Chroogloeocystis siderophila 5.2 s.c.1: one gene and its partner. The main gene of each other region encodes a partner of the protein of the gene in region 2 in a complex. Links are inferred from orthologs where the notes say so. Each region holds a gene or a part of one and is shown on either strand. Other genes may lie near its edges. The genes, in order: mfd and uvrA.

Region 1 (4,369 bases), on a different replicon or contig from region 2:
AAAGCAAGAGTCAATAATAAACACTTTTCCATCAGGACGAACTGCCCGATAAACCTTGGTTAGAAACTCATCAACTTGTGCAGGCGAAACGTGCGATAGCCAGAAGGAGAAAAATACTAAATCATATTGTGTAGTTGGTTGCCAAGAAAACAAATCTACCTGCTGATAATCGAATATTTTAGTATCATTTAACTTCTTTTTATTGATTGCAATCATCTCAGCAAAAGCATCAATTGCTGTAATCCTCGCGCCAAGTTTAAGTAATTCTTGTGTCCATATTCCTGTACCACACGCCAATTCTAAAATTGAATTAACTTTGCCTATATTCTGTAATGCACTTTTAAGAATATCTACTTCATCAAACCAACGTTGATTCTGTTCTAAGCCGCGATCGTAACGACCAATGCGATAAAACCACTCATCATATTCTTGAGAGCGAGCATTGTAATAAGCAATTTGTTCTTGAACTTCTTTAATCATATTAAAGGAAAACCACTACATAAAATAAAATTAATGACTCTCTAAGTAAGAACAGGTTCTGGGAGTGCGCCTTGCATTTTGCTTAAAAAGTCAATCAGGTTTTCAAGTTGTTGAGTCGCGCTAAGAACACCTAAACCGCGTACTGTAACTTTACCAGGCGAATAGACAAAGCGCGATCGCAAGTGTTCGGGTAAATTTGCTGCAAGTAAGTTCCACGCGGGTTCTTCCATCGGAGTTTCTAAAATGATGTGTTGCTTTCCTTCCGGTTTAATGCGGCTGAATCCCAGAGATTTAGCGACCTGTTTGAGTTCCATTACGCGCAAAAGTTGATTTGCACCACTAGGAATCGTACCGTAGCGATCGCTCCACTCGGCGGCTATTTGTACTAATTCTTCTTTCGTTCTTGCGGCGGCGACAGCACGATAGGCACTCATCTTTTGATCCATATCTGTGATATAATCCCCAGGAATAAATGCGGTGAGGTTGAGGTCAATTTGCGTATCATCGACACTCGGAATTTCTTGCCCGCGAATTTCACGGATTGCTTCTTCAAGCATTTCCATGTATAAATCAAAACCGATCGCATCCATTTGACCGGATTGTTCCGCACCGAGTAAATTACCGACACCGCGAATTTCCATATCGCGCATTGCCAGTTGATAACCCGAACCGAGTTGCGTAAATTCTTGAATCGCGCGTAAACGTTGCCGTGCTGCATCGGATAAGGCGCGTTGTTTGGGGTAAAATAACCAAGCATGAGCTTGTATCCCCGCACGACCAACACGACCGCGTAGCTGATAAAGTTGCGATAAGCCAAAACGGTGGGCATCTTCAATCAAAATCGTGTTGACTCTAGGAATATCTAATCCCGATTCAATAATTGTGGTACAAACTAAAATATCGGCTTCACCGTTGCTAAACGTGAGCATCGTCGATTCAAGTTCGCCTTCATCCATTTGTCCGTGGGCGATCGCAATTCTTCCCCCTGGGATCATTTCCCGCAGTTTTGCCGCTGTTTCTTCAATACCATCAACACGCGGGACAACATAAAACACTTGTCCACCGCGATCGAGTTCTTGGCGAATTGCACTGCGTACCGATTCCGAATCATACGGTGCTAAATGCGTTTTAATTGGGCGACGCGTTGGAGGCGGTGTTGTAATTAAACTCATCTCGCGAATTCCCGACAGCGACATATATAAAGTGCGCGGAATTGGAGTTGCGCTGAGAGTTAACACATCAACTTGCGTTTTCAGAGATTTAATTTTCTCTTTTTGATTCACACCAAACCGCTGTTCTTCGTCTACCACTAATAAACCTAAATCGCGGAAACTTACACCCTTACTGAGTAGCTGATGCGTACCAACAACGACATCTAATTCACCTGTAGTGAGGCGGCGTTGAATATCGCGACGTTCTTCAGCAGTGCGGAAGCGGTTGAGTAAACCAACTTGAATTGGGTAAGGTGCAAAACGTTCTTTGAGGGTGTGGTAGTGTTGTTGAGTAAGAATTGTTGTCGGAGCAAGAAGCGCGACTTGTTTACCTGCAGTCACCGCTTTAAAGATGGCGCGGATCGCTACTTCAGTTTTCCCAAAACCAACATCACCACATACCAGACGATCCATCGGGCGATCGCTTTCCATATCGCGTTTAACGTCTTGTACCGCTTTTAGCTGATCTGTTGTCGGTTGGTACGGAAATGAGTCTTCAAGTTCTTCTTGCCAAGGTTGATCGGGAGGATAGCTAAAGCCTTGTTGTTGCGATCGCGCTGCGTATAATTTCAACAAATCTACCGCTAATTTCTTAATTGCTTTGCGCACGCGGTTTTTGGTATTCGCCCACGCTTTCCCCGTCATCTTGTTTAATTCTGGGGGCGACTCAGTTGTACTGCGAAATCGCGATAATGATCCGAGTTGATCGGCGGCGACGCGCAATAAACCATCTGCGTATTGAATAACGATATATTCGCGGGTTTCGTTATTTAGCGTTAAGCTTTCGAGTTTGAGAAACTTTCCTACACCATGGTTGCGATGCACAACATAATCGCCAGGACGCAGCTTGTTTAAATCAACTTGCTTCGATGCAGCTTGACGGCGCTTGCGAACATAACTTGGTGTTGCTAAAGTATGCTGACCGAAAAACTCGCGATCTGTAACGACTGCAAGGCGGAACGTTGGTAAGATAAAGCCTTCGAGTTCTGCTAAACCCGAATACTTCAAAGCAACTGGCGTGTGTGATATTTGTAGCTTGTCGATCGCTTGAAAGTCGCGGGGGTTAGGAATAAATTGTGCAGGACAATCGTGTTCTTGTAACAGGGAAACCGATCTGGAAGGCTGCGCCGAAACTAACCATACCGAAAAACCGCGATCGCGTTCATTACGAATCGTTTCCGCAATCTTGCCAAATTGATGTGGTGTCACGGGTACAGGACGACTCGCAAGATTGATAGCTGTAGGTGCGGAATTTTCTTCTATAACAAGTTCTGATAGATGGAGTTGGCGAAAATCACTGGCGGTTCTTAGAGAGTCCTCAAAAGCACGATGGGTACGTGGTAGATGACTGAGTGCGGCGTGCTGTTCTTGGGCATTTTCTACCCAGCGATCGCTATGTGCTTGACATTGTTCAATTTCATCTATTGCAATTAGCGTATTTTTGGGCAAGTAATCGAGTAAAGATGCGGGGCGATCAAAAGCTAAACCTAAGAAACGACGGCTACCTTCTAATGTGTGATTTGTTTCAAATTGTTCTTGTTCTTCTAGTGATAAGTAGGTCTTGATTTGTTGCGTCTTGTCAGCTAATGCGGAAACGATGATCGGCGCAAAAGTTGTGGGAGTGAGTACCAGAGAATCGATTTTATCTAATGCGCTACCGTTAGTACTGCGCGATCGCTGTGTTGCAAGGTCAAACTCGCGAATTTGTTCAATTTCATCCCCGAACCACTCTAAACGTACGGGTAACTCGCAAGCCACCGGAAACACATCGACAATATCTCCGCGCCGACTCCATTGTCCTTCAGTTTCTACGAGCGGTACGCGTTCATAACCTAATTGTACTAGCTTGTCACCAAAAGCATCTAAATCTAACTCCATCCCTGGCGTAACATTCAAGCAATACGGCTGAAACGCCTCCAAAGGGGGTAAATGTGGTTGTAACGCCGCCTGCGTTGCGATGATTGCCATTTTTGGAAGGTTAGCATCGCCCCGATTCTTTACCAAATCTGCTAAAACCTGCATTTGTCCCCACGTCATCTCCGTTTCAGGGTCAAAAGGTTCGTAGGGAGACGCTTCAGAAGTAGGGTAGAAATGCGTTGTTTGCCAGCCCATTGCTTCTAGTTGTGCTGTCCAGCGTCCGGCTTCTTCTAGGGTGGGACAGACAACCAAAAGATGCGATCGCGCCTCTTGTGCCAAAGCTGAAGCCACCAATCCTTTAGGAAGGCGAGGAATGCCGTTTAAACGACAGACGCGCTGCCGATCAAGTTTAGCTAAAATTTCTGTTGTGAGCGGCGATCGCCCCAATGCACGAACAATGGAAAAAAATGCCATAGCTTCCGCTGTCTTATTGATGTCTTCTGCTTAACACAATGCGCTGGAAAATAGATTCCTTGACTATTTTAGAGTCCCTGAGGTGATGGAATTAAGCAAACAAGGGTTGGATTCCCCTACTGATGCTAATTTGTAGTTTGCCGTAGGCTTAAGCCTACGGGTTCGTAATGGGCTGCACCCCGCCACGCTAACGTGATTAAAAAAATCAGACAGAGTATGGGTTGTGAGTTGAAATCTGTCGCTGGAATGCAGAGAATTGGTACGACAAGAACAATAAAAATCTTGAGTCAACTTAAGATGCTGACTTGTTTTCTGTTCCCACAACTTGGTAACTCAGAGATAATAAT
Region 2 (3,830 bases):
GTACTGACCACCTCTAAAGTTAGATTCTGCTCTTTCCATGATTTGTTGAGCGATGGGTAATAGCTCATTGGCTTGCGAAGACGAAACCTGACGGGCGAGATACGATACGCGGTATGAATCTTCACGCGCTCTAGCAATGTCGCGTCCTGCACGTTCAACTTGTCGATATTCAAGGCTTGCTTGAGAACCACGACCTGATGGTAAAACAACGCCAGGTTGTGCAGGGGCTGTGGGGGATGCGGGACGTGGTTTTTGGCGTGATTGAGTGATTCCTGGAGTCGCGGTCGCGCTTAACCCAGAAATTGCTAACAGTGTTGCTAATACTAGCGTCTTCCTCATCGATCCTCTTCTGTTAACTTTTATTGCGAAAAATGCAAAACATAGATAAACTAACCGAAATGATGTATACAATCTCCTATCTGAAGATAGAAATTATTGAGAATAACACCTCCTTAACCGCGAATGAGAAGGCAACGCTAAAATCATTAAGCAATGGTTTTTCCTCTGCCTCATGTCTCACCCTGCTGAAACTTTAGACACGCTGAATGCAAATGGGAATCGTCCCCTTGGTGTGAATCGCGCTAGTCAGAATACGATCCGTATCCGTGGGGCTAGACAGCATAATCTCAAGAATATTGATTTAGAGTTGCCGCGCGATCGCTTGATCGTGTTCACTGGCGTATCCGGTTCGGGCAAATCTTCTTTAGCGTTTGATACAATTTTTGCTGAGGGACAGCGGCGCTATGTAGAATCTCTCAGTGCTTACGCTAGGCAATTTTTAGGACAACTTGATAAACCTGATGTCGAAGCAATTGAAGGTTTAAGCCCTGCGATTTCGATCGATCAAAAGTCAACTTCACACAATCCGCGTTCTACAGTTGGTACAGTAACAGAAATTTACGATTACTTGCGATTATTGTTCGGACGTGCTGGTAAACCGCATTGTCCGATTTGCGATCGCTCGATTGCACCGCAGACAATCGACGAGATGAGCGATCGCATTATGGAACTACCCGATCGCACGCGCTTTCAGATTCTCGCCCCCGTGGTACGCGGGAAAAAAGGAACGCATCGCAAACTTTTATCTAGCCTTGCTTCCGAAGGATTCGCCCGCGTCAGAATTGATGGAGAAGTTCGCGAACTAAGTGACTCAATTGAACTTGACAAAAATCAAACGCACAACATCGAAGTTGTCATTGATCGCTTAATTAAAAAATCAGGAATTCAAGAACGTCTGACGGATTCGTTAACGACTTGCTTGCGGCGATCCGAAGGAATTGCTGTCATCGAGATTCTTGATCGCGCTGAGGCAGATAATAACGTCGTGATGCATCCTACTGCAACACAGATGAAAGCCGTAGAGGATTCAACTGCATACGTGACGTCACCTTTAGAAAAAGAAATCGTCTTTTCTGAAAACTTTGCGTGTCCCGAACATGGCGCAGTGATGGAAGAACTGTCACCACGGTTATTTTCCTTTAATTCGCCGTATGGTGCGTGTCCGCACTGTCATGGATTGGGAAATTTGCGGACATTTTCACCAGAGTTAGTCGTTCCCGATCCTGCACAGCCTGTTTATGCGGCGATCGCACCCTGGTCAGAAAAAGACAATTCTTATTATCTTTCCTTACTTTATAGTGTTGGGCAAGCTTTTGGGTTTGAAATCAAAACGCTGTGGAAACACTTAACACCTGAACAGCAACACGTTATTTTACAAGGTGCAGAACAACCGATTTGGAATCACGATCGCAATGACTATCGCCGTTACGCAGGTGTCATTCCAATTTTACAGCGACAATATAATGATGCTTCCGAACTAATTAAACAAAAACTCGAACAGTATCTTGTTTATCAACCGTGCGAAGTTTGTCAAGGACAACGTTTAAAACCCGAAGCGCTGGCGGTGCGTTTAGGACAATACCGCATTCTCGATCTTACCGGAGTGTCGATTCGCGATTGTCAACAACGGATTCATAATTTAAAACTCAGCGATCGCCAAATGCAAATTGCTGATTTGGTATTGCGCGAAATTAAAGCCCGATTGCAGTTTCTTTTGGATGTAGGGTTAGATTACCTCACCTTAGACCGTCCAGCAATGACACTTTCAGGTGGAGAAGCACAACGCATTCGCTTAGCAACGCAAATCGGTTCAGGACTCACAGGCGTACTTTACGTTTTAGACGAACCAAGTATCGGATTGCATCAACGCGACAACGGACGCTTGCTAAGAACTTTAACGCGATTACGCGATTTAGGTAATACCTTAATTGTTGTCGAACACGATGAAGAAACCATCCGCGCAGCAGATCATGTTGTCGATATTGGTCCTGGTGCGGGGATTCATGGGGGTAATATTATTGCCCAAGGTGACTTGCAAGCATTACTAGAAGCAAAAGATTCGCTAACAGGCGCGTACCTATCGGGAAGACAGGCGATCGCAACACCCGCACAACGACGCGAAGGTAACGGGCGATCGCTTGTCATGAAAAACGCCCACCGCAACAACTTAAGAAACATTGATGTCAAAATTCCCCTTGGTAAACTTGTCTGCGTAACTGGGGTTTCGGGTTCGGGTAAATCGACACTCATTAACGAATTACTTTATCCGGCTTTACAACATCACTTAACGCGTAAAGTTCCCTTTCCACAACAAATCGATGCGGTGGAAGGATTGGACGCAGTTGATAAGGCGATCGTCATCGATCAATCTCCGATTGGGCGAACACCGCGTTCTAACCCCGCGACTTATACAGGTGTTTTTGATGCAATTCGCGACGTTTTTAGTCAAACAATCGAAGCCAAAGCACGAGGTTATAAGCCAGGACAATTTTCATTTAATGTCAAAGGTGGGCGCTGCGAAGCTTGTGGCGGACAAGGTGTCAATGTCATTGAAATGAACTTTCTTCCTGATGTTTATGTGCAGTGTGAAGTTTGTAAAGGTGCGCGATACAATCGCGAAACATTGCAAGTCAAATACAAGGGAAAATCCATCGCTGATGTTCTTGATATGACGGTAGAGGAAAGCTTAGAAGTTTTCCAAAATATTCCTAAAGCTTTTACGCGACTGCAAACATTAGTTGATGTTGGTTTGGGCTATATCAAACTTGGCCAACCTGCAACAACACTATCAGGTGGTGAAGCACAACGGGTAAAATTAGCAACTGAATTATCGCGCCGCGCCACAGGAAAAACTTTGTATTTAATTGACGAACCAACAACAGGTTTATCGTTTTATGACGTGCATAAGTTATTAGATGTTTTGCAACGTTTGGTTGATAAAGGTAATTCTATTTTGGTAATTGAACATAATTTAGATGTGATTCGTTGTAGCGATTGGATTATTGATTTAGGTCCAGAAGGTGGTGATAAAGGTGGTGAATTAGTTGCAGCAGGTACGCCGGAATCAGTAGCAGAAAATTCACAGTCTTATACGGGGCAATATATTAAGCAGGTTTTGCAGCAGTATCCATCAAAGTGAACTGAAACGAACCACATTCCCCGCAGGGCTTGCCGTAAACTACCACAAAGAGAGATGTATGAGAAGGGTTTTTCGGGCTAGGTATCAGTCGCAATCGAGGGATACGCATCCTGATGTTGATAAGTTTTTGATGCGGGCTTTTCGGAGTATGCCTGTTTGGAAGAAAGCGCATCTTGTTGATGAAGCAACGAAGGAAATTCAACACTGGGCGCTGGTTGGTATTCGTAATCAGTTTTTTAAAATTAGCTTAGCAGAAGTTAAGTTTCAATTAGCAGATCGTTTGTATAAAAATAATCAAGGAAAAAAATTGTGGATGCAGAAGCTATACAATTGGCATTAACGATTGCAACTA

Evidence for each region.
Region 1: the proteins of uvrA (region 2) and mfd are in contact, whole or in part, in a crystal structure (PDB 4DFC), measured with the Escherichia coli proteins. The link is inferred for Chroogloeocystis siderophila 5.2 s.c.1 from one-to-one orthologs.

The regions. Positions count from the first base shown.
Region 1 is NZ_MRCC01000013.1:100,872-105,240, forward strand. Bases 322-4,367 are described here. They hold mfd (transcription-repair coupling factor), read right to left. Parts: upstream 4,023-4,367; coding sequence 522-4,022; downstream 322-521. Other genes in these bases: NIES1031_RS16170 (class I SAM-dependent methyltransferase), read right to left, coding at 322-480. In the rest of the region: more of NIES1031_RS16170, read right to left, coding at 1-321. UniProt on the Escherichia coli protein: Couples transcription and DNA repair by recognizing RNA polymerase (RNAP) stalled at DNA lesions. Mediates ATP-dependent release of RNAP and its truncated transcript from the DNA, and recruitment of nucleotide excision repair machinery to the damaged site.
Region 2 is NZ_MRCC01000001.1:138,534-142,363, reverse strand. Bases 172-3,678 are described here. They hold uvrA (excinuclease ABC subunit UvrA), read left to right. Parts: upstream 172-511; coding sequence 512-3,478; downstream 3,479-3,678. Other genes in these bases: NIES1031_RS00655 (hypothetical protein), read left to right, coding at 3,537-3,678; NIES1031_RS00665 (hypothetical protein), read right to left, coding at 172-339. Outside these bases: more of NIES1031_RS00665, read right to left, coding at 1-171; more of NIES1031_RS00655, read left to right, coding at 3,679-3,818; NIES1031_RS23560 (hypothetical protein), read left to right, coding at 3,809-3,830. UniProt on the Escherichia coli protein: The UvrABC repair system catalyzes the recognition and processing of DNA lesions. UvrA is an ATPase and a DNA-binding protein. A damage recognition complex composed of 2 UvrA and 2 UvrB subunits scans DNA for abnormalities.